One region of the Microbispora sp. NBRC 16548 genome, then DNA from elsewhere that is predicted to be linked to it. Evidence: riboswitches for the same ligand, from Rfam matches in the RefSeq annotation. Region 1 holds a riboswitch; the other holds the start of a gene.
What was found. A riboswitch is a leader RNA that binds a small molecule or an ion and turns the genes downstream of it on or off. The one in region 1 is predicted to bind glycine.
Positions count from the first base shown of each region.

Region 2: another riboswitch for glycine. It lies ahead of gcvP (aminomethyl-transferring glycine dehydrogenase); the one in region 1 lies ahead of gcvT (glycine cleavage system aminomethyltransferase GcvT).

Region 1 covers NZ_BSSF01000008.1:117,522-132,931, reverse strand. The annotation lists gene QSK36_RS23235 (sensor histidine kinase) at 1-477, opposite strand, end outside; gene QSK36_RS23230 (hypothetical protein) at 1,325-1,540, shown strand; gene QSK36_RS23225 (esterase-like activity of phytase family protein) at 1,713-2,921, opposite strand; tRNA gene QSK36_RS23220 (tRNA-Leu) at 3,237-3,310, opposite strand; gene bcp (thioredoxin-dependent thiol peroxidase) at 3,839-4,306, opposite strand; gene QSK36_RS23210 (DUF3618 domain-containing protein) at 4,442-4,768, shown strand; gene QSK36_RS23205 (amino acid deaminase/aldolase) at 4,889-6,064, opposite strand; gene QSK36_RS23200 (DUF6286 domain-containing protein) at 6,266-6,967, shown strand; gene QSK36_RS23195 (hypothetical protein) at 6,969-7,445, shown strand; gene QSK36_RS23190 (hypothetical protein) at 7,374-8,801, opposite strand; gene QSK36_RS23185 (L-serine ammonia-lyase) at 8,900-10,273, opposite strand; gene gcvH (glycine cleavage system protein GcvH) at 10,298-10,690, opposite strand; gene gcvT (glycine cleavage system aminomethyltransferase GcvT) at 10,687-11,778, opposite strand; glycine riboswitch at 11,821-11,916, opposite strand; glycine riboswitch at 11,917-12,014, opposite strand; gene QSK36_RS23170 (AfsR/SARP family transcriptional regulator) at 12,112-12,915, opposite strand; gene QSK36_RS23165 (gamma-glutamyl-gamma-aminobutyrate hydrolase family protein) at 13,313-14,002, opposite strand; gene QSK36_RS23160 (3-oxoacyl-ACP reductase) at 14,014-14,778, opposite strand; gene QSK36_RS23155 (aldehyde dehydrogenase family protein) at 14,783-15,410, opposite strand, start outside.
Region 2 covers NZ_BSSF01000014.1:77,666-93,075, reverse strand. The annotation lists gene ftsR (transcriptional regulator FtsR) at 1-102, shown strand, start outside; gene QSK36_RS32545 (bifunctional nuclease family protein) at 179-649, shown strand; gene QSK36_RS32540 (MerR family transcriptional regulator) at 805-1,422, shown strand; gene QSK36_RS32535 (hypothetical protein) at 1,490-2,209, opposite strand; gene QSK36_RS32530 (sensor histidine kinase) at 2,378-4,351, shown strand; gene QSK36_RS32525 (response regulator) at 4,348-5,055, shown strand; glycine riboswitch at 5,078-5,169, shown strand; gene gcvP (aminomethyl-transferring glycine dehydrogenase) at 5,352-8,177, shown strand; gene QSK36_RS32515 (hypothetical protein) at 8,269-8,811, shown strand; gene QSK36_RS32510 (hypothetical protein) at 8,946-9,353, opposite strand; gene QSK36_RS32505 (alpha/beta hydrolase family protein) at 9,446-10,048, shown strand; gene QSK36_RS32500 (DUF5999 family protein) at 10,045-10,245, opposite strand; gene QSK36_RS32495 (TetR/AcrR family transcriptional regulator C-terminal domain-containing protein) at 10,570-11,145, opposite strand; gene QSK36_RS32490 (hypothetical protein) at 11,288-11,740, shown strand; gene QSK36_RS32485 (RNA polymerase sigma factor) at 11,832-13,217, opposite strand; gene QSK36_RS32480 (hypothetical protein) at 13,385-13,768, opposite strand; gene QSK36_RS32475 (AMP-binding protein) at 13,809-14,942, opposite strand; gene menB (1,4-dihydroxy-2-naphthoyl-CoA synthase) at 15,051-15,410, shown strand, end outside.

The DNA of each region.
Region 1 (15,410 bases):
GCGGGTGTTGGCGTAGATCCCGGCGATCCAGACGGCGACGATAAAGGCCGAAGACGACGGCCATGCCTGGCCGGCGTCGGGAGACCAGCGCAGCATCGCCAGCAGCAGCCCGAGTTCGGCGACCGCCCCGGCGGCCAGCGCCCACCGGAGAGTGCAACGCGAGGCGACGCCGTACACGGCGACGAGCACCGCGATGTTGGCGGGCAGGACGACGACGTCGAGCAGCCACTGGACGAAGCTGACGGCGGCGACCGCCGCGAACACCTCACGGGGGTGGTCGCGGCGCCATGTCAGCGGAACGATGAGCGCGGCCGACAGCAGCAGCAGCCCGGGCACGCCGACCTGCCGCGCCCCGAGCGAGCCGGTCCGGCTGAAGGCCTCGACGGTGATCAGGCTCAACAGCGCCAGCGGGGAGACCGTGAGCGCGTCCACGAGCTTGCTGTGGCGCCGGGTCCAGGCGCGCAGTCTGCCGAACACGTACCCAACCATATGTATCGGCTGCTCAGAAAGGTCTCACCCTTGCGGCGGATACGGCGGTACGACTCAGGTCGCAGCCGCCCGCCGCGCTTACGCCGTTCTTACGGATCGCGACGCATCCTTGTCCTCGGGAACGCTTCTGTGAAGCGGGTAAAGGGAGATTTGGATGGCGGATCAGGACGCGGCGTCGCGCGGCGCAGGGGACGAGCCGCGCGGCCCGCGCCCGGAGCCGGAAACCGGGCCGGCCGGGCCGAGTGAGCCGACCGCGACCAGCGGATCAGCAGAGCCCGCTCCGCCGGGCGCGCCCACTGCACCAGCCGAGCCCGCTGCGCCGGGCGCGCCGACCGGGCTGGCCGGAGCGGGGCTGGTCGCACCTGGGCCCGCCGGGTCCACTTCGTCGACCGGGCCGACCGGGCCGACCGGGCCGACCGGGCCGACCGGGCCGACCGCGCCACTGCCACCTCGGAGCAATCCCACATCATCTTGGACCAGCCCGGCGAACACGCCCGGGGGCGTTGGGCCGGGTTCGGCCTGGACCGGCCCGGGGAGCACGCCCGGGGGCGTTGGGCCGGGTTCGCCATGGTCCGGCCCCGGGAACAGGCCTGGCGCGGCGGGGCCGTATTCGACCTGGGCAGGCCCCGCGGGCCCGGGTCGGCCCGGATCGGGACCCGCGAGCGCGCCCCCGACCGGCGGCGGTTATGCCTTCGGCCCCGGCGGCGCGGGATGGAACGCCCCGGGCTGGCAGGACCCGCGGCCACGGTTCGCGTCCGCCCCGCGGCCCGGCGCCCCCGCGCGCCTGGCGGCCCGGCTTCCCCGTGGACACGCCGGGCAACTCGTCGCCGTCGGTGTGGCGTCCGCGATCGCCGGAGCGCTCCTCGGCGGTGGCATCGTGGCCGTCACCAGCATGGCCTGGGACCGGGTGGACGCGGGGACGAGCTGGGACGGTGGAGGAGACCGGCAGTTCCCTCGCGGCTACGGTCAGGACGCGCCGCAGTCCCAGGACGGTCTGCCTCCCTGGTGCAGGCAGACCGACGCCGGAGTGCGCTGCCAGGCGCCCGGCTGAGGCTTCCTTCCGGAGTTCCGGTAGGTGCGCGCCGGCGGAGGGGCCGGCGCGCGCCCACGGGATTTCCATGCGTTTTCACGGCACCTACGGGATCGCCGCGTTCAGGGGATCCGTGCGGTCACCGGATGAGCGAACCGGATGAGCGACGCCCCCGGGTTTGTCGCCCGGCCGATCACTGGAGCGCACGCCGGTCGGCGTGCAGGTGACGCGAGAGCCGTACGGTGATGAACTCGTCGTCGTCGGCCTTGCCCGCCGCGCGGCCGGACGAGAACGGGAAGTTGTTGTCGTTCAGCACCGCGAGAGTGCGGTCGTCGAGCAGGGCCACGTCCTCGATCGTCTGGAACGGGAAGCGGAACGTCCGGCCGAAGCCGCCGATGCCCTTCGGGTTGGCGAGGTTCAGCAGGTCGGCGACGAGGGTCTTGTCCATGCGGCCGTCGTGGTCCCGGTCGGCCGCGTCGGCCAGGTAGATGCGCTTGAAGGCGGCGGCGTCGCCCTGCTCGTTGTCCCGCTCGATGACCAGGAACCGCTGGTCGTCGACCGCGATCGCGTCTCCGATGGCGTTCGAGGGCGACTCCAGCCGGTAGGTCCACCAGGTCGCGCCGTACCTGCCCGAGCGCAGGTCGAAGTCGTACATGCGCAGGTCGCCGGGCGTGTCGCCGTCCACGGTCCCCTCCAGCAGGGGGTGGAGGCGGCGGCCGTCGACCGAGCGGGCCATGCCCTCGAACCCCTTGCTGCTGCGGGTGTTCGGCTGGCCGCCGTTCAGGTTCGGATTCTCCGGCGCCATCACGCCGGGCAGCGGGATCGGGGCCTGGAGGAGTCGCCCGGAGGACGAGAAGTGCAGCAGGAACGGGCCGAACTCGTCGCCGATCCAGTAGGTGTCGTCGGACGCCCGCACGATCGACTCCACGTCGAAGTCGGCGCCGGTGAGCACCCGGTCGGCCCGGGTCAAGGCGAACGGCACGCGCCTGTCCGGATCGCTCAGGTTGAACCCGCCGAGCACCTCCAGCTTCCCGGTCCTGAGATCGGGCTTGACGCGGTGGACGCGCAGCAGGAAGTCGGCGCTGTTGGCCTTGTTTCCATAGCCGTTGTCGGACAGCACGTCGTAGGTGCCGTCACCTCTTTTCACGACACCGCTGAAGCCCTGGACGGGCTGCCCGGTGAAGGGCGCGGCGATGCCGTTGAACGGCCCGGCCCCGATGGCCGAACCCGAGGGCTCGCTGCCGGTCACGAAGGTCTGAGCAGGCAGGACAGCGAAACCCGTGAGCGTCGCCTGGCCGAAGTCGGCGGGCCGAGGGGCGGCCAGCACGGGGGACGACAGCGCGGATGAGGTCAACCCCACGGCCAGGGCCACGGCGCCCAAGGTGATCGAAAAGCGTCTCATGCGGGGCACAGTAGGGACGTAGAGTGACAGAAGCCCCAACGCCAGGCGGCCGCGGACGAACAACTGAGCCGTTTCGGGTGAGCGGGATTTCCCCATGACGGTCACCCCCGCTCACTCTGGGCCCGGAGCAGGGCGATCGCCGTCCGGATGGCGGAGGACCGCGACGGGGCGCCCTGCGACGACACGAGACGCTCGAGAAAGGCGAGATGGTCCGCGGTGACCATCACGGCCATCTTCGCGGGCGCCTTCTCTCGGTTGAAAGAATTGACTTCTTCGACGGTATTCGGTGCGTCGTTATCTTCGTTTGATTTGTTGTGGGGCCGGCGGGATTCGAACCCGCACTGTACGGCACCTAAAGCCGCGGTCTCCTGCCGTTGGACTACGACCCCTTTTCCTCTTCCTTTTCCTGCGAAATTCTCGGTCTGAGAATGGCAGTTCGGGCAGAGGAATCTCAGATTCTCTTTTCTGTTGTCCAGCCAGTTTCCGTTGATGTGGTCGATGTGCAATGTCAACGGCCGGCCGTGCCAAGTGCCGCCTATCTTACAGTCTGCGCAGCGGTAGGGGACTCCGACTTCGCGCAACACCCGCCGGAGCTTGGTGGGCTTCTCGCGGGCAGCGCCCGGAGGGTTCAGGACCAGCACCTCTGCCGGAAGGCTCCGTCGCGGCGAGGTCTGCCCCCGCCTGTGGGCCTGGCCGAGGAAGTGGGATGTGTCGATACCGAAGTGCTTGAGGCGGCGGCTGATGTGGGCGTGGGCGCCACCCGACCATGGGATGCCGAGATAGCGCAGCACGTCGGCGATGCTGCTCGCGGCGGCCGCCGCGTCGGCGAGCAACTCGGGGGTGTACTTGTACTTCGCCATGCCCCGGAAGTTATCGGCCGCCGCCGACAATTCCGGGAGCGTGGCGAAAGGGGTATTTCAGGAAATCCCCAACTCTTTCGTGAGTCGGGCGACGTGACCGGTGGCCTTCACGTTGTAGAGGGCCTTCTCGACCTTTCCGTCGGGGTCGATGACGAACGTGGAGCGGATGACGCCCATCACGGTCTTGCCGTAGTTCGTCTTCTCGCCGTACGCGCCGTACGCCTTATGCACGTCCAGGCCGGTGTCGGACAGCAGCGGGAAGGTGAGCGCGTCGCGCTCGCGGAACTGCCGCAGCTTGGCGGGCTTGTCCTTGGACACTCCCAGCACCACGAAGCCCTGCTCGGTCAGCGCGCCGAGGTTGTCGCGGAAGTCGCAGGCCTGCTTGGTGCATCCGGGGGTCATCGCCGCCGGGTAGAAGTACAGGATGACCCGCCTGCCGCGGAACGACTCCAGCGCGACCTCGTTGTCGTCGGCGTCGGTCAGGGTGAAGTCCGGCGCGGCGTCGCCGGGCTGGAGCTTGCTCATCACGTCCTCCGGAAAAAGGTGACCCGCGGCGATCGGCGGGCAAGCGTCAACCAAACTACCGGCTCAGCCGCTGTGCGGGGCGACCGCCGGACCTGGCAGACTGATCACACACGAATACCACAGGAGGGGGATCGCATGGCGGACACCGATCCCGATGCGCTGGAACGGAAGATCGAGCGCACGCGGGCGGAGCTCGCTCGCACGGTCGACGCCATCGCGGACCGGGTGAGCCCGAAGCGGGTCGCGGAGCGCGGCGTCGAGAAGGCGAAGGCCAACGCGCGCGACTTCGTCGCGTCCGTGGAGGACATGGTCCTGGGGCCGCGCACGTACGCCCCGGCCGACGGCGAGGGCGAGCAGCCCGCTGAGTATCCGGCGCCCAACATCGCTCCGGTGCTGATCGGGATCGGCGTGGTCGTCGTCGTGGGCGCGGCCATCGTGCTGCTGCGCCGCCGCTCCCGCTGACACGCCGCCGGACGCCGCCGCCGTGACGCGGTTCACGGCGGCGTTCGCGTTCTCGCAGGGACGAGCACAGAGACGATCACAGAGACGATCACAGAGACGATCACAGGGCCGGGCCGGCGGTCACAGGAAGGTCTTGCCCTCGCCGCGGTAGGTCGGGACCTCCTCGGCCACCCGATCGCCCTCGACGAGGTGCAAGGCGGCGAAGCGCTCGCACAGCTCCCCGGCCTTCGCGTGGCGGAACCAGACGCGGTCGCCGAGGCGGAGGTCGGCTGCGGCCTCGCCCAGAAGCGGCGTCTGCACCTCACCCGCCCCCTCGTCCGAGTGATACCTGAGCCCCGCCGGCAGGTACGGCTGGGGCAGCCGGGTGGGCCCGGGGGCCCCGGAGGCGGGGTAGCCCCCTCCGAGCACGGTCACGACGTCCGGAGCCGGCTTGCGCACGACCGGCAGGGCGAACAGCGCCGCCGGACGGCCGGTGAAGCCCCGGTAGAAGTCGAACAGCCGGGGGTGGAAGAACCCCGAGCCCGCCGCGACCTCGGTGATCGCCCGCTCGGCGACGGTCTTCTCGATGCTTCCCGTTCCGCCGCCGTTGACGAACTCCAGGTCGGAGACCTGACGTACGGCCTGCACGATCCGGCCGCGCCGCACGATCAGCTCGCGGCGCGACCGTTCCTGCATCCAGCGCACCGCGCGGCCGTACGGTCCCGGAACGTCGTCGCCCACCCCGGCGATCTGCGCCTCGTACGCCATGAGCCCGGTCAGCCGCAGCCCGGGACGCTTGGCGATGTGTGCGGCGATCTCGGCGGCCTGCTCGGGCTCGCGGATCGGCGACCGCAGCGCGCCCGCCCGGAACGCGCCGCCGAAGGCCACGAACCCCGCGTCGATGTCCAGGCACACCCGGATCCGGTGGGGGAGCCGCAGGCTCTCGATGAGGTCGAGGTGCTCGGGCGAGTCCACCATGACGGTGATCTCCCGTGCCGCGACCTCGTCCGATCCCAGGGCGCGCAGCGCGGTCCTGTCGGCCGTGGGGTAGGCCACGAGCACGTCCCGCAGGCCGGTGGAGACCAGCCACAGCGCCTCGGGCAACGTGAAGGCCATGACGCCCGAGACGCCGTCCATGGCCAGGAGCCGTTCGAGCACGGCCCGGCAGCGGATCGACTTGCTGGCCACCCGGATCGGCTTGCCCCTGGCCCGGCGCACCATGGCGGCCGCGTTCGACCGGAGCGCGTCCATGTCGAGGACGGCGAAGGGCGGCTCAAGGTGGGCCGTCGCCTGGTCGAGGCGCTGTCGGTCGTCCATGGGCGCAGCCTAGTACGGCGTCGCCCGAAAATACATGAGCGCGGTTCACGTTAACCGGGCCCGGGCAAAAACTCCGCCGTGGCGCCGCCATGATCGCGCAAGGCGGCGGGTGACCCGCCCGTCCCGTCACCGCTCCGTGTACCCATGGTGAGGTGACTACCGAGCGGACGCGGCACGGTGAGCGGGAAGGGTGAACGGCTGATGAGCGTCGTGCAGGGAATCCTGGCGGGTTCGTCGGCGAGGAGCGCCAAGGGCGCCGGAAACAACTCGGGCGCCAGAGGCACGGGCAGCGGCTCGGGCGCCGAGGGCGCCGAGGGCGCTCAGGGTGCCGGAAGCGACACAGGCGGCAGGGGCGCTGCGGCGGGCCGGCGGAGCGCCGTGCGCGTCCTGCGGCCGGGCCGGACCCCGGCCGCCGTCGTGGTCGCCGCCGTGATCGCCCTGCTCGGCTGGGTGCTCACCGCCGTGGTCGTCGCCGTCATGCTCGGCGTGTCCCCGCCTTGGCGGCTGCCGCCCCGGCTGCTGAACCTCACGACGGCCGACCCCGCCGTCCCCGTCGCCGCGATCGGCATGATCGTGTGCGGGGCGGGACTGGTGGCCCTCGCGCTCGTTCCCGGCCGTCCCCGGCTCATGCCCCTGGAATGCCGGGACCCGCTGCTCGCGATGGGACTGACCCGCGCCGGTCTGCGCCGGACGCTCGCCGCCTCGGCCCGCGAGGTCGAGCACGTCCGGCGGGCCGACGTCCACATCCTCCGCAGGCGGATCGAGGTCGCCGTGGTGGCCGACGCGGACACGACCGGCGCCCTCCTGCGCGAGGTCGGCGCCGCGGTCGGGGACCGGCTGTCGGGCCTCGGCGTCCGGTCCCGCCAGGAGGTGGTCGTACGGCTGCGCAGGAGAGGGGGCTGACGTGCGTCCGCGTTGGGGAAACCGCGTCGGGCTCCTGCTGGTGGGCCTCGCGCTGGTCGCGGGAGGGTTCGGCCTGCTGACCGCCGCGCGGGGGCGGCCCGGCGCGGCCCTGATCGACGCGAGCGTGGCCGAAGGGAAGCCGTGGGCGCTGCCCCTGCTGGCCGGGGCGGCCATGGTGCTCGCGTTGGTCGCGACCCGCTGGCTCTTCATGGCACTCGGCTGGGGCCGGGTCGGCAGCCGCACCGGCGCCGGCATCGCCATGCTCGGCGTGGCGCTGAAGGGGATCGACGGGATCGGCCACATCTCGGTCAGGCTCGTGCGCGACGGCAGGCTGCGGGTGTCGGTGTCGCTCCGGCGGTCGGCCGACCTGCGACAGGTGATCAGGCGGCTGGACGAGTCGGCGGTCTCACGCGTTCGCCGCGCGGTCGGCCGCGACGACGCGCTTGCGGTCGTTCGCCTGCACGTCCGCCGCCGCTGACCGGCCCTCCCTGCGCCATGGCGCGGGGGTCGCGCCCGTGCCGAGGGCGAGCCCGGCGGCCAGGCAGGCGAGCGGCACGACGGGCACCACATAGCGGTGGTCGAAAGCGGCGATCAGGGGCGGCAGCAGGAGCAGGACCGCCGCCGCGGCCCAGGGCAGCAGCGCCGTCCACCGCCGGGCCGCCAGCCCGGCGAGCCCGGCCAGCAGGACCGCCGCCAGCAGCGGCCCGCGCAGGAAGCCCTGCTCCTGGTAGGCGCGCAGCCACCCCGCGAACGGCTCGGCCACCTTCGTGTCCCCGGAGCTCCCCTGGTAGGCGGTGGTCAGCGCGCTCGCCGTACGGCCGCCGGAGGCCACCTTGGAGGTGAACGGCTTCACCGTGGCGGGGAACACGTACGCGCTCTGCGTGCCCGGGGCGGGGTAGACCTTCCGGTCCCATTCGAACGCCCACATGGCGTCGTGCAGCCCGGTCGTCAGGAAGTCGAGGGGCTGGCTGCGGATCGCCAGCGAGGCGAACTCGCTCGCCAGCCGGTCCTTGTCCTTCTTCACCCGCTGGATGGGCGAGTCGGCGGCCCAGATGTAGGCGGGTGCGGCGAGCCTGGGCTCCGACGGGCACAGCACCGCCAGCTCCTTCGGCGGCTTCATCACCGAGCAGTCGGCGAAGGTCATCGTGCGCGACCACAGCCATGTGCTGCTGCCGCCCATCCCGTACGACCCGTGGGCGTCGTGGAACCAGACGGCGTACCCGCCGAGCACGGCGGACGCGGCGGCGAGCCCGGCGAGCGCGGTCCTCCAGCGTCCGGCGAACAGCACCGGCAGCAGCGCCAGCGCGATCAGGGGCAGCCCGAGGGTGCGGGTGACCGTGGCGAACCCGAGCAGCAGCAGCGCCGCGACGACGGACCACGCGCCCGGGCGAGGGCGCCACAGCAGGATCGTCACGGCGGCCACGACCAGTGCGGTGAACAGCAGGTCCGCCATGACGAGGTGTTCGAGCTGGATCTGGTGGACGTCGAGCAGCACCGGCGCCGCCGCCAGCGCCGCTCCCCAGCCCGGCAGCCGTGTCCGCCGGCGCAGCACCGCGTAGACGCAGACGGCCATGCCGAGACCGAGCAGGTGCTGGACGATCACGACGGCGGTGATGCTCCCCAGTGGGCTCAGCGCCGCCAGGAACAGCGAGTAGCCGGACGGCCGCGAGGGCAGCGGCCGCAGGTCGAGGGCCGAGCTGAGGTAGGCGAAGGAGTCGGCCCAGAACCACAGCGCGGGCCGGTAGCCGAGCACGGCGAGCGCGCGCAGCGCGACGCCCGCCGCCAGCACGACCAGGAACGCCCGATGTGGGCGCAGCGCCTCGCGCCACCTCACGTGACGGCCCTCCTCCTCGACGGGAAGTCACCACGATATTGGCGAGCCGCACATGCGTCACATCCGCGACATCATGGCGCTCGACGGCGGCGCGAGGTTCAGCACTCGATGACGTTGACGGCGAGGCCGCCGCGCGAGGTCTCCTTGTATTTGTCGAGCATGTCCCTGCCGGTGTCGCGCATCGTCTTGATCGCCTTGTCCAGCGACACGAAGTGGCGGCCGTCGCCGCGTAGCGCGATGCGGGCGGCGGCGATCGCCTTGATCGAGGCGACGGCGTTGCGCTCGATGCACGGGATCTGGACGAGCCCGCCGATCGGGTCGCAGGTCAGGCCGAGGTTGTGCTCGATGCCGATCTCGGCGGCGTTCTCGACCTGCTCCGGCGTCCCGCCGAGCGCCTCGGTGAGGCCCGCCGCCGCCATCGAGCAGGCCGAGCCGACCTCGCCCTGGCAGCCCACCTCCGCGCCGGAGATGGAGGCGTTCTCCTTGAACAGCACGCCGATCGCGCCCGCGGTGAGCAGGAAGCGGACGACGCCGTCCTCGTCGGCACCCGGGAGGAAGCGCATGTAGTAGGACAGGACGGCCGGGACGATGCCGGCGGCGCCGTTGGTCGGCGCGGTGACGATCCGGCCGCCCGCGGCGTTCTCCTCGTTGACGGCCAGCGCGAACAGCGTGACCCAGTCCATCGCCCGCAGCGGGTCGGTCCCGTCGGTCTCGCCCTGCAGCCGCCGGTACAGCTGGTGGGCCCGGCGGCGCACCTTGAGCCCGCCCGGCAGGACGCCCTCGCGGCCGGTGCCGCGCCGTACGCACTCGGCCATCACCGACCACAGGTGCAGCAGGCGGGCCCGGATCTCCTCCTCCGTACGGCCGAAGGCCTTCTCGTTCTCCATCATCAGGCCGGAGATCGACAGGCCGGTCTCGGCGCAGTGCGCGAGCAGTTCGTGCGCGGTCGTGAAGGCGTACGGCAGCACCGTGTCGTCCGGCTTGATCCGGTCGGCGCCGGTGGCGTTCTCGTCCACCACGAAGCCGCCGCCGACCGAGTAGTACACCTTCTCGCGCAGCACCGTGTCGTCGGCGTACGCCGTGAACCGCATGCCGTTCGGGTGGTGGGGGAGCGACAGCTTGCGCTCGAAGACGAGGTGCTCGCCGACCACGAACGGGATCTCGTGCACGCCGTACAAGGTGACCGTGCCGCTCGCCCGCATCGCCGCCAGCCGTTCGTCGACGGTGTCGACGTCGACCAGCTCGGGCTTGTCGCCGGACAGGCCCAGCAGGACCGCCTTGTCGCTGCCGTGGCCCTTGCCGGTCAGCCCGAGCGAGCCGTACAGGATGGCGTCGACCCGGGTCGCCTTCTCCAGCAGCCCGTCCTGGTGCAGCCCGCGGACGAACTTGTGCGCCGCCGCCATCGGGCCGCCCGTGTGCGAGCTGGACGGCCCGATCCCCACCTTGAACAGGTCGAAGACGCTGATCGCCATTGACCGTCGCCTCTCAGCCGGCTGTCAGGACTCGCCGGAGGTCAGCGCGGTGTACTCCGCGGCCGACAGCAGGTCCTCCGGCGCCTCCTCCACGCGCACGCGGAACAGCCAGCCCTCGCCGTACGGGTCGGAGTTGACCAGCGAGGGGTTGTCCACGACGGCGGAGTTGATCTCGACGACCTCGCCGCCGACCGGCGCGAAGATGTCGCTCACGGACTTGGTGGACTCCACCTCGCCGACCGCGTCGCCGGCCGCGACCGTCGAGCCGACCTCCGAGTGCACCTCCACGTAAACCACGTCGCCGAGCTGCTCGGCCGCGTACGCCGTGATGCCCACCGTCACGGTGAGGCCGTCCTCGATCCCGGCCACCCACTCGTGTTCCTTGGTGTAGCTCAGGTCGTCCGGAATGGTGCTCACTTGCTCCTCCTGTAGAAAGGCAGATCGACGACGTCGACCGGTTCTTGGCTGCCCCGGATGTCCACGGCCAGGCCACCCTTCTCCAGGGCGCCCTCGTCGACGTACGCCAGGGCGATCGGGCGGCCGAGGGACTGCGACGGGGCGCCGCTGGTCACCTCGCCGACGACGGCGCCCTCGCGGGTGACGGGGTAGCCGTGGCGGGGCACGCGGCGGCCGCGCGCCACCAGCCCGACCAGGCGCCGCCTGGCGCCGTTCTCCGCTGCCCGCTCGAGGGCGGCCTTACCCACGAAGTCGCCGGGCTTGTCGAAGCGGACGACCCGGCCGAGTCCCGCGTCGAACGGCGTGATCGCCGCGCTCAGCTCGTTGCCGTACAGCGGCATGCCGGCTTCCAGGCGCAGCGTGTCGCGGGCCGACAGGCCGGCGGGGACGAGCCCGGCGTCCTTGCCCGCCTCGGCGAGGGCGTTCCACAGGGGCGCGGCGTGCTCGTTCAGCACGAAAAGCTCGAAGCCGTCCTCGCCGGTGTATCCGGTGCGTGCGATCAGGGCGGGCGTGCCCGCGACGACGCCGGGGACGATGGCGTAGTACTTCAGATCGTCGAGGTCGGCGTCGGTCAGCGCGGTCAGGATCTCGGCGCTGCGCGGGCCCTGCACCGCGACCAGCGCGTACTCGTCCGACCGGTCGGTCACCCGCGCGTCGTAGCCCCGGACCCGGTCGGCGAGCTCACGGGCGACGAGGGCGTAGTTGGAGGCGTTGGCGACGACCATGTACTGGTCTTCGTCAAGGCGGTAGACGATGAGATCGTCGAGGATGCCGCCGGTCTCGTTCACGATCATCGTGTAGCGGGCCCGGCCGGGCGCGAGGACGCTGAGGTGTCCCACGAGAGCGCGGTCGAGCGCCTCGCCCGCCTGCGCGCCGACGACGAAGATCTCCCCCATGTGGGACAGGTCGAACAGCCCCGCGGCCGTGCGCACCGCGTTGTGCTCGGCCGACTCACTGCCGTAGCGCAGGGGCATCTGCCAGCCCGCGAAGTCGGTCAGGGTCGCGCCCAGACTTTGGTGGATCTCGCGGAGCGGGGTGGATCGGGACATGCGCACCTCGGAAGGACGGATGCTGCGTTTGACTATCGGGCATCCTCCCCCTCTGTCATCGGCGCCTGAGAGCTTCGTCCGATCTTTGCCGGACTTTCACCTTCGGCGAGGCCTTCCGGCCTTCTTTCCAGAGGTCACCTGGCCCGCACGGTCCTTTGCCTTGAGAGGTTCGCGGGGAGGGCTTGCTCCTTCAGGGGCCCTGACCGGATGCCAGGACGCTCTCCCGCACGGGATCACCGGTGTGCTGCAAGCCTAGTGGTTCGCCGCCATCCCCGTAACCGGCAGGATCGCCCCGATTTCCTCGATCAAGGTATCCGTCCTTGCGGGCTTTCGTTACGGTCTGTGATCGCACTCGCGCGGCGGCCGATGCCCCGCGCGGAGGCGCATCAGGGCGGACGGAAGGTCGTCGCCGGTGAGGATCCGCTGGTGGAGGGCCTGCGTGTCGGGGGACGGCTCGGTGCCGAGGCAGTCGACCAGGGTGCGGCGCAGCCGCTGGTAGGACGCCGAGGCGTCGTGGGTGCGGCCCGATCGGTGCAGCGCCAGCATGAGCTGCCGGTGCGGCCGTTCGCGCAGCGGGTGGCGCCGGGCCCACTGGGCAAGGCCGCCGACGATCTCGTGATGGTGCCCGAGCGCCAGCCGTACGTCGAAGAGGTCCTCGGTCACCGCGCGCCGGTCCTCGTCGAGCCGTTCGGCCCACGCGGAGAGCTCGTCGACATGCCTCATGGCGAGCAGGGCGTCGCCCCGCCACAGGCTCAGCGCGTTCTCGAACATCCTCGCCGCATTGTGGTAATCGCCATTTTCGCGAGCGATTCTGCCCTGCGCCGCGAAATGGTTGAATACTGCAGCATCCACGGATCCCGGCGGGACGGAAAGAAGGTAGCCGCCGTCCACGGTGTGCAGCGGAGAAAGGTCGGGGTCGCGTGGCGAGAGCCGCCGCCGCACCTGTGCGATGTAGGTGGTAAGATTCCGCGGCGCCGATTTAGTGGGACGGCCATTCCACAACAGATCGATGAGCCGGTCCCGGTGAACCGCGATATTCGGATTGAGCAGGAACAGTGCGAGGAGCTGCCGGTGCCTCGGGGCGAGCCCGGCGATGACATCCCCTGAGGGTTTCATGGCCAGGAACGGTCCGAGCACGGCGTATAACACGGTTCCCCTCGCACGAAAGCAGCGTGAACGCGCCGACGATGCGGCTTTGATCGCCATTTGACCATATCTCTCTCCGGCGGCTTGAGTCAAAAATATGCCGTTTGTATGTCGGCCGCTCCGGAGCCCATAAACGCCGCACTGTGGGCCGCAATGCCCGGCCCCGTGCGCGCCGATACGCCGATAACCTAAATGAAATCGGTTACAGATCAAGCTCTCGCCGACTGTCATGCCGGCGGAGTGAGAGTGTGACGCCGATTACGCGATGATCGGCGCGGTGCGGCGCCGGCCCGGGGAGGTACGGCTTATGACGGGCGAGGTTTTCCGGGAGCCGGTCGGCACGCTCGGCGGGATGGCCGGCGAAGACGGCGCCGATCCCGCGGGACCCTCAGTGGCGGGCGGCGGCGACGAGGGCGTGGAACAGCGGGCCGTCCTCGTCGGCCTCCGGGTGCCACTGGACGGCCAGGGCGAACGCCGCGCCCGTGACCTCGACGGCCTCGATCGTGCCGTCGTCCGAGCGGGCGGTGACCGCCAGCCCGTCCGCCAGGCGGTCGATCGCCTGGTGGTGGTAGTGGGCGGGCGTCAGGTCCTCGCCGTCGTAGATCTTGGCCAACTCCGGCGAGAGCCGTACGGGGAGGCGGCCGAACGTCCCGGGGGCGGGGGAGTGGGCGGTGTGGCCGACCACGTCGGGCAGATGCTGGTGGAGGGTGCCGCCCAGCGCCACGTTGAGCACCTGCAGGCCCCGGCAGATGCCGAGGAACGGCAGGCCGGTGCGCAGGGCGGCCTCCATCAGCCCGAACTCCGCCTCGTCGCGGAACTCCCGGACGTATCCGGTCTGTTCGGCGGGTGGCGCGCCGTACCGGGCGGGGTCGATGTCGCCCCCGCCCGCGATGATCAGCCCGTCCAGTCGCCCGGCCAGCGCGGCGGGCTCCCCTGCGGGCGGCAGGATGACCGGCTGGCCGCCCGCCCGCGCGATGTGGTCGACGTACATGTACGGCAGCAGCGCCGCCGGCATGTCCCAGACGGTGAACCTCGCCGGCTCGACGTAGCACGTCACGCCGATCACGGGACGGGCCATGGGCATACCCCTTACAGCGGAGTGACGTACGCGCCGGAGATGCCGCCGTCGACCAGGAACTCCGAGGCGGTGATGAACGACGCGTCGTCGGAGGCGAGGAACGCGACCGCCGCGGCGATCTCCTCGGCCCGGGCGAAACGGCCGATCGGCACGTGGACGAGACGGCGCTGGGCGCGTTCGGGGTCCTTGGCGAACAGCTCCCGCAGCAGCGGGGTGTCCACAGGTCCGGGGCACAGCGCGTTGACCCGGATGCCCTCGCGGGCGAACTGGACGCCCAGCTCGCGGCTCATCGCGAGCACGCCGCCCTTGGAGGCGGTGTAGGAGATCTGCGAGGTGGCCGAGCCCAGCACCGCGACGAACGACGCGGTGTTGACGATCGAGCCCTTGCCCTGCCGCTGCATGTACGGGATCACGTGCTTGCAGCACAGGTAGACGCTGGTGAGGTTGACCTCCTGCACCCGGCGCCAGGCGTCGATGCCGGTCTCCAGGATGGAGTCGTCGTCCGGAGGCGAGATGCCCGCGTTGTTGAACGCGATGTCGACGCTGCCGAACTCCTCGAACGCGGTCCGGTACATCCGGGCCACGTCGTCCTCGTTCGCCACGTCCACCTTGACGAACAGGCCCCCGACCTCCCCGGCCGCCTTCGCGCCGGCCTCCTCGTCGAGGTCGGCCACCACGACCTTGGCGCCCTCCTGGGCGAACCGGTGGGCCGTGGCCAGCCCGATGCCGCTGCCCGCCCCGGTGATGACGGCGACGCGGTCCTGCAAACGCTGCATTGATCTACTCCGTGGAGATGAAGACGTTCTTGGTCTCGGTGAAGGCCGACAGGGCGTCCGGGCCGAGCTCCCGGCCGAGGCCCGACTGCTTGAAGCCGCCGAACGGGGTCCAGTAGCGGACGCTGGAGTGCGAGTTGACCGACAGGTTGCCCGCCTCGACGGCCCGCGCCACGCGCAGCGCCCGGCCCACGTCGCGGGTCCAGATCGACCCCGACAGGCCGTACGCCGTGTCGTTGGCGATCCGTACGGCGTCGGCCTCGTCCTCGAACGGCACGACGGACACCACGGGCCCGAAGATCTCCTCGGTGAACGCCCTGCGGAAGGACTCCGAGGACGAGCCGGCCAGCACCGTGGGCGGGAACCAGTAGCCGGGGCCGGTCGGGCACGACCCGGCGGCGTACACGTCGGCCTGGGTGACGAACGACGCGACGCGCTCCCGGTGCTCGGCGCTGACCAGCGGGCCCATCTGGCTCGCCGGGTCGTTCGGGTCGCCGACCTTGACCTCCCGCACGGCCTGCGACAGCCGCGCGAGGAAGTCGTCGTAGACGGAACGCTCCACCAGGATGCGCGAACGGGCGCAGCAGTCCTGGCCGGAGTTGTCGAAGACCGCCATAGGGGCGGACTCCGCCGCC
Region 2 (15,410 bases), on a different contig from region 1:
ATCGCGGAGGCGGACGAGACCGCCCGGGAGATCTCCGGACTTCTCCAGGAACTTCACAATGCGTTACTGCGTGGGAGTGTTCGCGGCGTTCTGGGGCGGTGACCGGCACATCCGCACCTCCGTGGGTGTTACGTTGAACTTCTGGTGATATGCCGCGACGCTTGAGACGGAGCCGCCCGTGTTGCAGATGGAGGTCGTGGGGGTTCGCGTTGAGATGCCCACCAACCAGCCGATCGTTCTCCTGAAGGAGACGAGCGGTGATCGGTACCTGCCGATCTGGATAGGCATGACCGAGGCGACCGCTATCGCGTTGGCCCAGGCGGAGGAGCCGCCGCCCCGGCCGCTGACCCACGACTTGTTCCGTGACGTTCTTGAGGCCTTGGGGGTGCGGTTGCGCACCGTCAACATCGTCGCGCTCCGCGATGGAATCTTCTTCGCCGATCTGGTCTTCTCCAACGGCGTGGAGGTCAGCGCCCGTCCTTCGGACTCGATCGCGCTGGCGTTGCGTACGGGCGCGACGATCTACGCGAGTGAGGACGTGATCCAGGAGGCGGGCGTGAGCATGCCCGACGACCAGGAAGACGAAGTGGAAAAGTTTCGCGAGTTCCTGGACAAAATCACACCGGAAGACTTCGGCCGGGCGGGCTGACGTGCCGGACGATTTCGGGAGATTACGCTTCACGACGCGCCGGACGGGGTCGTTGACTGACGATGGCCCCGGTCCTACGGTGCAAGGGAAACCACGGTTGTAATTCACGAACCCCCAGATCAGACCGTGGGATGAGAGAAAGCCGGAGGTCCGCAGTGGCGGTCAGCAGCGGCGAGGGTAAGTCGGCCGGCCAGCACGACCCGGTTCGGCAGGCGGCGCGCGAGCGCGCCGGCGAACAGGGCCTGCTGTTCGACGAGCAGCCGACGGCGCTGCCCCAGGGCATCGGATACCGCGGGCCCACGGCGTGCGCGGCTGCCGGGATCACCTACCGGCAGCTCGACTACTGGGCCCGGACCGAACTGGTGCTCCCGACGATAAGGGCCGCCCAGGGATCCGGGTCCCAGCGACTGTACAGCTTCCGCGACATCCTCGTCCTGAAGGTCGTCAAACGTCTTCTGGACACGGGGGTCTCCCTCCAGCAGATACGCACCGCCGTGCGGCATCTGCGCGACCGCGGCGTCAACGACCTGGCCCAGATCACTTTGATGAGCGACGGCGTGAGCGTCTACGAGTGCACGAGCGCCGACGAGGTGATCGACCTGCTGCAGGGTGGCCAGGGCGTGTTCGGCATCGCGCTCGGGCGGGTGTGGCGGGAGGTCGAGGGATCGCTGGCCGAGCTTCCGGGCGAGCGCGCGGAGGCAGCTCCGGATGCGGAGGGGGACCATCCCTCGGATGAGCTGGCCCGCCGGAGAAAGGCCCGCAGGACCGGCTGAGCGGATGCCCCGGCGAGCGCTGGGCCGCGGCGGGCCGAGCGGAGGCCGGGGTCGTGCCCGGAAGTAGTCAGGCGCGTGTGGCGGTCCTGGCCGGAGGCAGGTCGAACTCGTCGTCGCGCATCCGCAGCAGGGCGACGGAGGCGCCGGCGAAGCCCACGGCCGCGGCCACAAGGCCGATGCCCGAGGCGACGTGTCCGGGCATGAACGGGTGCGTGAACCCGCCGGCCGCGAGGACGATGCCCATCCAGGCGGGCGCCGCGCCGCTGCGCCAGAGCGCGAGGCCGAGCAGCAGCAGGCCGACGACGATGCCCACGATGAACAGCAGGCCCGCCACCAGCTGTACGGGGTCGTCCTCGAGCGCGTTCTGAATCCTCGACGCGGTTGCCACGTCGAAGTGCCTCGTCGCCGTCAGGTACGCGAGGTCGTCGCCGCCGCGGATCAGGGGGAAGCCGGCCAGATCGCCGAGCAGCGCGAGGAGCGCCCCCGCCGTGGTGAGCATGGGAGCGCCGCGACGGGCCACCCAGGCCACCGCGAAGGTGGCCGGGATCAGCCCGACCAGGAACGGCAGGGCGAACCATCGGATCGCGCCCGCCGCCTGCTCGTGGGCCGCGTACGCCGCGACCGTGGCCTCGAACGACTCGCCGCCGTCCACGGGGCTCAGGATGTAGTGGATTCCCATGCCGAGTATGGGGAGCGGGGCGACGACGGCGAGCAGCACCCGCCAGAAGCCGCGCACGTCCCGGAGCGGTCTGCGGGCGGTGGCACGGGTGTCGGTGTCCGGCTGCATGGCGGTCCTCTCGAAAGGTCTGGTGGTCGTCCGGTCGGGTCCGACGGTGACGGCCGCACGCCCCCGCCGTCGTGGGCGCGGACTCCCGGTCCGGTCCCGGCCGCTCCCGCCGGCTCTGGGGACGCGCCCCTATGGCCGATGGGAGCGGCGGGACCCGATGATGAGTCCATGGCAGTCAGGCGCGCCGGCCCGGTCGCGGTGCTCACCCTCACCACCGTCGTGGTCGCCGCGGCGTGGGTGTCGTGGTTCCTCGGCGGGCTCACCTTCGCCGACGCGGCCGACGACTCCTACTTGCTGACCAACAGCGCCCAGGCGCTGACTTTCACCACGTTCGGCGCGACGGTGCTGGCGCACCGGCCCGGGCACCGCGTCGGGCTCCTGTTCGTGGGGTACGGCGCCTGCTACAGCCTGAGCGTGGCCTGTCTGGGGCTGCTCTCCGGCGCGGTGGGGCTGCCGGAGCGGTGGGCGCGGGCGGTCGAGCTGCTCGGCATCACCGTGTGGATCCCGGCGCCCGCCGTCTGCCTTCCGCTGATCATCCAGCTGTTCCCGGACGGCAGGCCGTTGTCCCGGCGCTGGCGACCGCTGGCCGTCGCGACCCTCGCCGTCCTGCCGCTCACGCCGATCCTGACACTGCCGGTGGCGGCCGGGGTCGCCGAAGGGGGATCGGTCACCGCGGGCGACCCGATCCTGCCCCCCGCGGCAGGCGAGGCCGCCCTGCGGCTGACGCCGGTGTTCGCCGCCGCCGACGCGCTGGTGCTGCTGGCCTCCCTCGGCGTGCTCGGCCTGCGCATCCGCCGGTCGCGCGGCGTGCCGCGGCTGCAGCTCATGTGGCTGATGTGGGGAGTGGGACTGTTCGCGACGCTCAACGTCCAGCGGATCGTGACGACCGACGGGCCGGTGCTGTTCCTGCTGACCCTGCCACTGATCCCGGCCGCGGCCACGGTGGCGATCCTGCGCCACCGGCTGTACGACATCGAGCTGATCGTCAACCGGTCGCTGGTGTACGGGGTGCTCACGCTCGGCGTCGTGCTCGCCTACCTGGGCGTCGTCGCGGGGCTGTCCGCGCTGGCGCAGGACCGGCTGTCGGCCACGCCCGTCATCGCGACCGCGGCCATCGCCCTCGCTTTCGCGCCCGCCCGCTCCGCCGTGCAGTCCGCGGTGGACAGGGTCATGTACGGCCAGCGCCGCGATCCCGCGGCGGCCGCCGCCCGGGTCGGCCTGCGGCTCGGCACCGGCCTCGACGGGGTGCTGCGGGCCGTGTGCGAGGCGCTGCGGCTGCCGTACGCCGCGGTCAGCTCCGACGGCCGGCTGGTCGCGACATACGGTGTGCCGCCGCAACTGCGGCACACCGTGTCGCTGGAGGTGGCCGACGGGCCGCCCGCCGACCTGCTCGTCGGGCTGCGCGCGGGGGAGAACCGGCTGTCCGGCGCCGACCGCCGCGCCCTCGGCCTGCTGGCGGCCCCGGTCGGCCTGGCCCTGCAGGCCGTGCGTCTGTCGGAGCAACTGGGCGAGTCGCGCACGCGGATCGTGGCAGCCCGGGAGGAGGAGCGCCGGCGGCTGCGCCGCGACCTGCACGACGGCCTCGGCACGGTGCTCACGGCGGTGACCCTCAAGGCCGACGCGGCCCACAATCTGCGCGACAGCGACCCGGTGCGGAGCGGGCGGCTCCTGCTCGACCTGCGCGCCGACCTGACTGCCGCGATCGCCGACATCCGGCGCCTCGTCTACGATCTGCGCCCGCCCGACCTCGACGAGCTCGGACTGCTGGGCGCGCTGCGCCGGCGCGCCCAGCAGGCCTGGCGGCGCGAGCACGCCGGATGCGTGGTCACGGTCGACGCCCCGGAGGACCTGCCGCCGCTGGCCGCCGCGGTGGAGGTGGCCGCCTTCCGCATCGCCACCGAGGCGGTCACCAACGCGCTGCGCCACGGCGGGGCGACGGCGTGCCGGGTCTCCCTGCGGGCCGATCACGCCCTGCACGTGGAGGTGAGCGACAACGGCTCCGGGGGCGCCGGCGCCTGGCCGCACGGCGTCGGCCTGCGATCCATGCACGAGCGGGCAGCCGAACTGGGCGGTACGCTCACCGCCGGCCCCACCGACCGCGGCGGCCGCGTCCACGCCCGCCTTCCACTGGAGCAGACATGACCGCCGGGGAACCGATCAGGATCGTCGTCGTCGACGACCACCCGCTGATGCGGGAGGGCCTGCGTGCCCTGGTGACGTCGCTGCCGGACATCGAGGTGGTGGGCGAGGCCGGCGACGGCGACGCCGCCCGCCGCGAGGTCCAGCTCACGCGCCCCGACGTCGTGGTCATGGACCTGCACATGCCGGGCGTCGACGGGGTGGAGGCCACCAGGGCCATCGTGCGCGCCGTGCCCGCCGCCCGGGTGCTCGTACTCACGATGTTCGAGGACGACGAGTCGGTGTTCGCCGCGATGCGCGCCGGAGCCTTCGGATATCTGGTCAAGGGTGCGAAACAGGAGGAGATCGTCCGGGCGGTCCGCTCGGTCGCGGCCGGCCACGCCGTCTTCGGGCCGAATGTGGCCCGCCGGATCATCGACTTCTTCGCCGGCGGGGCCTCCCTCGCGCCGGGCTCCGCTCCTGTCCCCGAGCCCTTTCCCGAGCTCACCGCGCGTGAACGGGAGATCCTCGACCTCATCGCGGCCGGACGGTCCAACCCCGCGATCGCCCGGCACCTGACCATCAGCGGCAAGACGGTCAGCAACCACATCACCGCCATTTTCGCGAAGCTGGCGGTCGCCGACCGGGCCGAGGCCATCGTCCGCGCCCGCCAGGCCGGTCTCGGCGCCGATCTCGCGCCGGGTGCGAGTCGGGCGGATCCGGGGTAACGGGTAGAGTGGACACGGCCGACGACCTCGTGCGGGAGAGACCCCTGGCCTTCAGGGGCGCCGAAGGAGCAAACCTCCCCGGAATCTCTCAGGCATCCGTACCGCACGGACGAGGCGACTCTGAAAAGCAGGCCCGCCGGCCAGGCGGCGCCTCACCGAAGGGGAAAGCCGGGCTCGACGGCCCGGTGAAGCTCTCAGGTCCGATGACAGAGGGGGAGACCGCTTCACGACCGGCCGCGCCACGCAGGGCGCCGGACGGTCGCCGCAGGTCTCGACCCGCCCAGGAGGCCCCTGTCATGACCGATCGGTCCACGCTTCGCGATCTTTCCGCTCCGCCCTTCGCCACCCGTCATATCGGTCCCTCCGAGGCCGGCCGCGCCCGGATGCTGGAGGCCGTCGGCTACGAGTCGGTGTCCGACCTGCTCGCGGTGGCCGTGCCCGAGGCCATCCGCACGCGCGGCCCGCTGAACCTGCCCGAGGCGGTGGGGGAGGCCGAGGCCCTGGCCGAGCTGCGCGCCCTCGCCGGCCGCAACCGGGTGCTGACCCCGATGATCGGCCTCGGGTACCACGACACGATCACCCCGGGTGTCGTCCTCCGCAACGTGATGGAGAACCCCGGCTGGTACACCGCGTACACGCCCTACCAGCCGGAGATCTCGCAGGGGCGGCTGGAGGCGCTGCTGAACTTCCAGACGGTCGTGTCGGACCTCACCGGCCTCGACGTCGCCGGCGCGTCCCTGCTCGACGAGGCGACGGCCGCGGCCGAGGCGATGACGCTGGCCCGGCGGGCGAGCAAGGTGAAGACCGACGTGTTCGTGGTGGACGCCGACGCGCTGCCGCAGACCAAGGCCGTGCTGGCGACCCGCGCCGAGCCGCTCGGCATCACGCTGGTGGAGTCCGACCTCGCCGGCGAGCTGCCCGAGTGCTTCGGAGTCCTCGTCCAGTATCCGGGCGCGAGCGGCCGGGTGGCGTCCTTCCGCGCAATTGCCGAGCGGGCGCACGCCCAGGGGGCGCTGCTGGTGGCCGCGGCCGACCTGCTGGCGCTGACCCTGCTGGAGGCTCCGGGCGAGCAGGGCGCCGACATCGCGGTCGGCTCCTCCCAGCGCTTCGGTGTCCCGCTGGGCTACGGCGGCCCCCACGCCGCGTACATGGCCGTCCGCGAGGGCCTGCAGCGGCAGATGCCGGGCCGCCTGGTCGGCGTCTCGCTGGACGCCGACGGCCGCACGGCCTACCGGCTGGCCCTGCAGACCCGCGAGCAGCACATCCGGCGGGAGAAGGCCACCAGCAACATCTGCACCGCGCAGGTGCTGCTCGCCGTCATGGCGTCGATGTACGCCGTTTACCACGGCCCGGAGGGCCTCAGGAGGATCGCCCAGCGGGTGCACCGCCACGCGGCCGTCCTGGCCGCCGGGCTGCGCGAGGGCGGCGTGGAGGTCGTCCACGACGAGTTCTTCGACACCGTGCTCGCCCGCGTGCCCGGGCGGGCCGCTCAGGTCGTGGCCGCCGCCGCGGAGCGGGGCGTGAACCTGCGCCTGGCCGACGACGACCACGTCGGGGTCGCCTGCGACGAGAAGACCACCACGGACCACCTGCAGGCGGTCTGGGCGGCGTTCGGCGCGCCCGAACTCGTGGTCGAGGACCTCGACCGGGTGACCTCCGACGCGCTCCCGGCCGACCTGCAGCGGACCTCGGACTTCCTCACCCACCCGGTGTTCCACTCCCACCGGTCCGAGACGGCGATGCTGCGTTACCTGCGGCGGCTGCAGGACAAGGACATCGCGCTCGACCGCTCGATGATCCCGCTGGGCTCCTGCACGATGAAGCTCAACGCGACCACGGAGATGGAGCCGGTCACCTGGCCGGAGTTCGCCTCGATCCACCCGTTCGCGCCGGCGGAGCAGGCCGAGGGATACGCCGAGCTGATCGCGACGCTGGAGGGCTGGCTGGCCGAGGTCACCGGCTACGACCGGGTGTCGATCCAGCCGAACGCGGGTTCCCAGGGCGAGTTCGCCGGGCTGCTGGCGATCAGGTCCTACCACCGCTCCAGGGGCGAGGGCGGCCGCGACGTGTGCCTCATCCCGTCCTCCGCGCACGGCACCAACGCCGCCAGCGCCGTCATGGCGGGCATGCGGGTGGTCGTGGTGGCCTGCGACGAGAACGGCAACGTCGACGTCGCCGACCTCGCCGCCAAGATCGACAAGCACCGCGACGCGCTCGCCGCGATCATGGTGACCTACCCGTCCACCCACGGGGTGTACGAGGAGACGATCGTCGAGATCTGCGAGCGGGTACACGAGGCCGGCGGGCAGGTCTACGTGGACGGGGCCAACCTCAACGCGCTGGTGGGCCTGGCCAAGCTGGGCGAGTTCGGTGCGGACGTCTCCCACCTGAACCTGCACAAGACCTTCTGCATCCCGCACGGCGGCGGTGGTCCCGGCGTCGGCCCGGTGGCGGTCAAGGCGCACCTCGCCGAGCACCTGCCGGCGCACGTGTCCGCCGCGCCGTACGGCTCGGCGGGCATCCTGCCGATCTCCTGGGCGTACGTCAGGATGATGGGCGCCGACGGGCTGCGACAGGCCACCGAGCAGGCGATCCTGTCGGCCAACTACCTGGCCCGGCGGCTGGCGCCGCACTATCCGGTGCTGTACACCGGCAGGGACGGCCTGGTCGCCCACGAGTGCATCGTCGACCTGCGCCAGATCACCAAGGAGACCGGCGTCACGGTGGACGACGTGGCCAAGCGGCTGATCGACTACGGCTTCCACGCGCCCACGATGTCGTTCCCCGTCGCCGGGACGCTCATGATCGAGCCGACGGAGAGCGAGGACCTGGCCGAACTCGACCGCTTCGTCGACGCGATGATCGCCATCCGGGACGAGATCGCCAAGGTGGCGTCGGGAGAGTACGACAAGACCGACAACCCGCTCCGCAACGCCCCGCACACGGCCGAGTGCCTCACCGCCGACGAGTGGGCCCACCCGTACTCGCGGGCGGTGGCCGCCTACCCGGTGCCCGGCCTGCGGGACGACAAGTACTGGTCGCCGGTGCGCCGCATCGACCAGGCGTACGGCGACCGCAACCTCGTCTGCTCCTGCCCGCCCCTGGAGGCGTACGAGGACTGATCAGTTGGGTATGTCGGCCCCGCCCGGCGGCCGGTCTCGTTAAGATCGCGGTGATCGTTCCTCATCACCTGCGACCATGCGAGGCCCCTGTATGACGGCCATCGATTCCGGGCGGCGGTCCGACCGGCTCGACCACGCGCGCCGGCTCGCCGAAAGCGGCGACCTCGACGGCGCGGCCGCGATCTTCGCGGAACTCGCCGCGGACGAGGACGCGCCGGAGCGCGGCGAGGCCGGCGAGGGTCTGTCCGTCGTCGTCGAGCGGATGGCCGAGCGGCTGCTGGAGGACGGCGAACCCGAGCGGGCCGCCGACGTCCTGCTTGAGGCGCTGTCGGTCAGCGCGGTGGCCGACCCGGCGCGCCTGCGGGTGCTGCTCGGCATGGCGCACCTGGAGATGGCGTGCGCGCAGTTCGCCGGGGCGGTGGAGGACAGCCGCCAGGAGGGGGCCGACGCAGGCACCGGCGCGCTCGCGATCGAACTGCTGGCCCGCACGCTGCCGCTGCGGGGCCGCGACGCCGACGCGGAGACCGTGTGGCGCTACGGCCTCGACCACCCCGACGAGGCGCTGGCCGACCAGGTACGGCTGCGCCTCGGCAGGGACGTCCGCCCCCCGATGGAGGCCGGCGCGGCCGGCTGAGGGCGCTCAGCCGGCGGCGGTGACCGACGGGCCGGACCACCGCTCCCGGCGAGACCTGCCTCGCGGGCGGCCGCGCCTCGCGTGGAGATCGAGGACAACCGGCGCCGATGGACGCCGGGTGGTCCCGCCGGGTGTCAGCGCTGGGAGCGGCGGCTGATGGCGTAGGCGAAGTTGACCGCGACGATCCCGCCCCAGGCGAGCAGGAGCCCCGGAAAGTGCCCGGCCCCGGCCGCGATGGCGGTCAGCGGGATGCCGATGCCGAGTGAGCCGAGGGCCAGTCCCACGGCGCCGTCCTTCTGCTTGGGCTGGTTGCCCGGGGGCTGGTGGTGCAGCTGGGCCGCTACCTCGTTGCGTACCCGCGCGGCGATCTCGACGTCGAGCTTGTCGAGGAACGACTCGACCAGCGCGTCCTCGTACTCAGGTCCGAGGTCGCGGCGGGCCGCCATGACGGCGCGCAGGTCCTCGCGGGTCGAGGCGGCCGCCGGCGGCGGAGGGGCGGGGCGCCCGGGCGCGGGCGGCTGCTGCGATGCGATGTCCGTCACCGTGACATTCTGGCTCCTTTCGCGAGCGCGTGCCATCCTCCGATCGGAGGGTCGCCTGCTCCTGCTCCGGTCGGACCCGCTACCGTCGCCGCATGGAGATCGAGACTCCGTACGGCCGCGCCCTGGCCGAGGTGGACGAGGCGGCCGATCCCCGGCTGCTGCTGGTCCTGACCCATGGGTCCGGGGGAGGTGTGGACGCCCCCGACCTGCTCGCCGTACGGGAAGCGGTGCTGGCGATCGGGGGGACCGTCGCACGGGTGACCCAGCCCTTCCGGCTGCGCGGCGCGCGGGCGCCGGGGTCGGCGGTCAAGCAGGACGAGGCGTGGCTCTCGATCGTCGCCGCGCTCCGCGAGCGCCACCCGGGCCTGCCGCTCGTCCAGGGCGGGCGGAGCAACGGCGCGCGGGTCGCCTGCCGCACCGCGCGCGCCGCCGGGGCCGAGGCGGTGGTGGCGCTCGCGTTCCCGCTCCACCCGCCGGGCAAGCCGGAACGGTCACGGGCGGAAGAACTGCGGCAGGCGGGGACCCCCGTGCTCGTGGTCAACGGGGATCGGGATCCGTTCGGCGTGCCGGACGAGAAGGACGCCGCACGTCTCGTGGTCCTCCCGGGGGAGGGGCACGAGTTCAAGAAGGACCCCGCCCGGGTGGGCGGGGTGGTGGCGCGGTGGCTGCTTTCGCCTCCGCCGGCGGAGGGCTAGGCCGCGCTGATGGCCATGTCGGTGGGGCGGTGCGGGGCGATGACGCCGCCGTCGGGCAGCAGCTCGCCGGTGTCCTCGAACAGCACGACGCCGTTGCAGAGCAGGCTCCAGCCCTGCTCAGGGTGACAGGCTATCGTGCGGGCGGCTTCTCGGTCCTTTGCATCCGCGCTGGGACAGGCCGGTTCATGAGGGCACATCGCCGGGGCTCCGTGTCTTTATCGTTCGCTCTTGTTTGTCTTCCTGGTGTCCGTGGGGTATGACGCACACCACACTGGACTACACCAGTTTGCGGCTCGGCCGCATCCGTACGACATAGTCAGTTCGGAGCATTTCCGCCGGTCGGGCAGGGGACCCGGCCGCACCCCGAGCAGGCTCACGCACACTGATGTGACCTAGTACACAAGAATGCCCCATAGGAGGCAACGGTCCGGCCTCGACACGCCGACGGCCGGGTAACCGAGAGATCACAGATTCCGGTCACCGAACGCGACCGATGCGGACGGCCCGTAAATCCCCAGGTCTCAGCCGCCGAGGCCTGCGATCAGCGCATTGAGGCCGTGCTCGAAGTCGCGCTCGCCCTCGGCGGTGCGCGCGTCGCGCACCTCGGCGTCCGGATCGGCCCACCCCGACTGCTGGACCTCCACCGCCACGCTGCCGAAGACGTAGGCACGCAGCGCGCGGACCGCTCCGGCCGGGTCGCCCGCCCCCGACTCGCGCAACTGCTCGGTGTGCTCCGTGATCGCGATGAGGGCCGATCCCTTGGGCGGCTTGGTCAGGGCAAGCGACAGCACGCCAGGATGTTCGAGCAGCGCGGCACGGCTCGCACGGGCCCAGGCGCGCGCCCTGTCCTGCCAGGTGGTGGCGGCGGCCGGATCGACCTCCACGGTCGTCACGTGCTCGGCGAGGGCGTCCATCAGCGCCTCCTTGCCTCGCGGCAGGTGGTGGTAGATCGCCATGGCCTCCACCTGGAGGGCGTCGCCGAGACGGCGCATGGTCAGCCGGCGCAGGCCCTGGCCGTCGGCGATGTGCAGGGCGGCGTCGATGATCCGCTCGCGGGACAGGGGGACGGGTGGTCGCTTGGCAGGCACGGCGATCATGCTGCCATATCGATCCTTACTTCGTAAAGGGCGGCGCACCCTGCGGTGCGAGCCCCCGCGCGGAGCGCGTACGCTACCGACTGCGACGCGAGTTCGATTGCGCGAGACCGATCGCGCGAGTTCGATACCGAAGGGGCTGACGATGGCGTTTTTCCGTCCGCGGGTGAGCCGGGAGGCGGAGGTCCGCTACCACGCGGATCTGGAGATCCGGAAGGACTTCGACCACGTGCTGGAGAAGGTCCGGGTGGCGCAGCGGCGGTTCCAGGAGGCGAAGGCGGCGGGCGCGCCGCTTCCCGAGCTCCGTGAGGCGGCTCTGGGCTTCGACGCCGCCCTGACCGAGGCGCTGCGCGCCGCGGAGGCGGGCCAGCGCGCCACTTTCGGCGTGAAGTCCTACGACAGCAGGATCGCCCGGCGCAAGGCGAAGGCCACCCCCGACGGCGCGCTGTGGACCGACGAGGTGAACCGCCTGCGCACGCTGCGCGAGGCGCACCGCCTCAGCGGCATCCCCCGGGTGCCCCGCGCCTCCAAGACGGGCGACCCCGCCCGCCTGACCCCGCGCGACGTGCGCAAGGGCCTGGCCGCCGCCGGCCGCTGAGCGCAGGCAGCAGTACGGCCCGCACCCCCTGGGGGGTGCGGGCCGTACGAATATCTGAATCAGCCGGTCCGAATGTCAGCCGGTCTGAATGTCAACTGGCCCAGTCGAGCAGCGGGCGGGTGTTGCTGGGGTGGCGCAGCTTGGACAGCGACTCCTTCTCAAGCTGGCGGATCCGCTCCCGGGTCAGGCCCAGGTGCTTGCCGATCTCGTCCAGCGTGTGCGGCTTGCCGTCGGCCAGGCCGAAGCGCAGGCTCATGATCTTTGCCTCACGCGGCGACAGGTTGCTCAGCACGCCCTTGAGCTGCTCGGCCAGCAGTTGCCGGTCCACGACCTCGGACGCCTCGGGGGAGTCGACGTCCTCGATGAGGTCGCCGATGCGCGTCTCGCCGTCCTCGCCGATGGTCGAGTCGAGGCTGATCGGCTGCCGGCTGGTGCGCAGCAGCTCCTCGATCTGGTCCGGGGTCTTGTCCAGCTCGACGGCCAGCTCCTCCGGCGTGGGCTCCCGGCCGAGCCGCTGGTGCATGTCACGCTCGACGCGCGACAGCTTCGACAGCATCTCCAGCACGTGGACGGGCAGCCGGATCGTCCGGGCCGAGTCGGCGAACCCGCGCTGGATGGCCTGCCGGATCCACCACATGGCGTACGTCGAGAACTTGTAGCCCTTGGTGTAGTCGAACTTCTCGACGGCGCGGATCAGGCCGAGGTTGCCCTCCTGCACGACGTCGAGCAGGGCCATGCCGCGATCGGTGTACTTCTTGGCCACGGAGACGACCAGGCGGAGGTTCGCCTCCAGCATGTGGTCCTTGGCCCGCCTGCCGTCCTCGATGACCCACTCCAGGTCCTCACGCACGTGCGGGGGCAGGTGCTCGCCGTTCTCGAGGGCGGTCTCCAGCTTGTACTCGGCGTACAGCCCGGCCTCGATGCGCTTGGCCAGCTCCACCTCCTGGGCGGCGGTGAGCAGGGTGCGGCGCCCGATGGACTTCAGGTAGGTGTGGACCGAGTCGCCCATGACCGAGGAGGTGTCGTCGAGGTCGAGCGTCTCGCTGTCCTCCGCCTCGGCCTCGTCGGCCTGCGGCTCCTCGTCGTACGGCTCCTCGTCGGCGGCCTTGGCCGTCTTCTTCGCGGCGCTCCTGGCGGTCGGCCCGTTCTTGGCGGCCTGCGCCGCGGCCTGGGCGGCCCGGCGGGACTTCCTGGCCGGCGCCTTGGCAGGGGTCCGCGCCCCCGTCTCGGCCGCCGCCTCGGTCTGCGCGCCCGGCTCGTTCTGCGTGCCGTTGTCGGCGGCCAGGTTCACGCCCGCCTCGGTGAGCTCGCGCAGGATCGAGCGGCCCTCGACGGGGCTGACGCCGGCCTTCGCGAAGGCCTCGCGCAGCTCCGACAGGGAAAGGCGACCCTGTGCACGGCCTCGCTCCAGGAGCAGGTCGAGCGTCGTCGGGGTCGCCTCGCGCTCGGGCGAGGCCGCCACGGCGGTCCGGGGCATGAGGACACCTCCTCCTTGCGGAGTTCATGGTTGGTTCGAGGTTCTGATGCTTGCGATCGGGGCGCGGCGTCCGGCAGCTCAGCGCACCAGTATCAATAACGCTCTCGCGCCCGGTTTGTTCCCTCACCCCGCGGGGGACGCTGTCGGACTCGCCCCGGGCGGGCCGGTCAGTCGGGGATGATGCTGACGCTGACCTGGGGCACCGGCATGGGATTCGCGCCCTGGATGCGTTCGGACGTCCAGTAGTCGGCGACCCCGTCCGGGTCGTCCGTGAGCTCCTTCAGCACCACGTCGGGGTCGACCTCGGGAGTGGACCGCGGCCGGGTGAGGTCGCCGTCGCCGGGATCGTCGGGGGAGACCTCGACCGATCCCCCGTGACCGTTCGCCGCCGGGCCGAGCTTGGCGGCGGGAGCGTCGCCCACCTTCGCGACGTCGTCCAGGCGGCCCGCGAAGGCGGCGGCCGTGACCGACGCCCCGCCCACGATGACGACGCCGACGAGCACGGCGGAGGCCATCATCTTGTGGGCCGGCGTGAAGCGGATCGGTTGCATGCGGCGTCCCCTTCCCCCTGCTCTTACAGACGCACGAAGGTCATCCGCGGTTCCGGTTCTTGAGTTCGACCATATCGGGTTTGCCGTTCGGCAGGAGCGGTATCTGGGACACCAGCTCGACGGCGCGCGGCGCGGCGTAGGCGGGCAGCCGCTCCTTGGCGAAGGCCCTCAGCTCGCCGAGCGTGACCTCGCCGCCATCGCGGGGGACCACGACGGCGACCACGATCTCGCCCCACTCGGGGTCGGGCCTGCCCACCACCACGACGTCGCGTACGGCCGGGTGCCCGGCCAGGACCTCGGCGACCGAGCCTGCCACGACCTTGCGGCCGCCGGTGTTGATCACGTCGTCGGCCCGGCCCAGCACGGTGAGCCGTCCGTCCTCGATCGAGCCCAGGTCGGAGGTGACGAACCAGCCGCCCTCGAAGGGCCGCTCCTCGCGCAGGCGGTAACCCGAGAACAGCACAGGGCCCGCGATCCGCACCCGCCCGTCTCCGCCGATCTTGACCTCGACTCCGTCGAGCGGCACGCCGTCGTACACGCACCCGCCGCTCGTCTCGCTCGAGCCGTACGTGGTGACGATCCTGGCCCCCGCCGCGCGGGCCTCGGCCAGCAGGCCCGGAGGGGCGGCGGCCCCGCCGAGCAGGATCGTGCCGAAGGCCGCGACGTCCGCCCCCGCGTCCAGCATCCGCCGCAACTGGGTGGGGACCAGCGAGACGTGGTCCGCACCGCTAGCGGCGACCTCGTCGGGGGAGAAGCGCGCGTGGACGATCGGCTCGGTGCCGCACAGCAGCGACCGGACGAGCACCTGCGCGCCGGAGATGTGCGACGGCGGCAGGCAGCACAGCCAGCGGTCGCCCTCGCGGGCGCCGAGCCTGGACAGTGAGGCGCGGGCCGAGGCGAGCAGCGCCTCGGCCGTCAGCTCCACCCCCTTCGGGACGCCGGTGGAGCCGGAGGTCGCGATGATCAGCGCGGCGTCGGACGGCGCGCCGTCCGGCTCGCGCCGCACGCCGTCGGCGGTGACGACGTGGGTGGGGCGCAGCGCGGCGAGCGTCGCCTCGAGCGCGGGCCGCGGCAGGTCGGGCGAAAGCGGCAGCACGGTGGGCCCGTCGCCGGTCAGGGCCTGCCGTACGGCCTCGGACAGGGCGGGCCCCGGAGGCAGGACGAGAGCGTGCACGGGTCGCTGTCCTGGGTGGTGTCCGGGATGGCTGAGCACGGTCGTAAGGTTAGTCCCGGCGCGGTGGCCGGAGGCGACCGCCTGGTTGGTGACGACGAAGGAGCGGGTGTGACGAGCGGGGTCGACTGGAAGCGGTCGGGCGAGTACGAGGACATCATCTACGAGACCGCGGAGGGCATGGCGAAGATCACGATCAACCGCCCCGAGCGGCACAACGCCTTCCGGCCCACGACCTTGTTCGAGCTCCGCGAGGCCTTCAACCGCGCCCAGGAGGACACCGAGGTCGGTGTGATCATCTTCACCGGCGCCGGGGACAAGGCGTTCTGCTCCGGTGGCGACCAGAAGATCCGCGGCGACGACGGCTACGTGGACGACAAGACCCACGGCATCGGCCGGCTCAACGTCCTGGACCTGCAGGTGCAGATCCGCCGCTGCCCCAAGCCGGTCATCGCCATGGTGGCGGGCTAC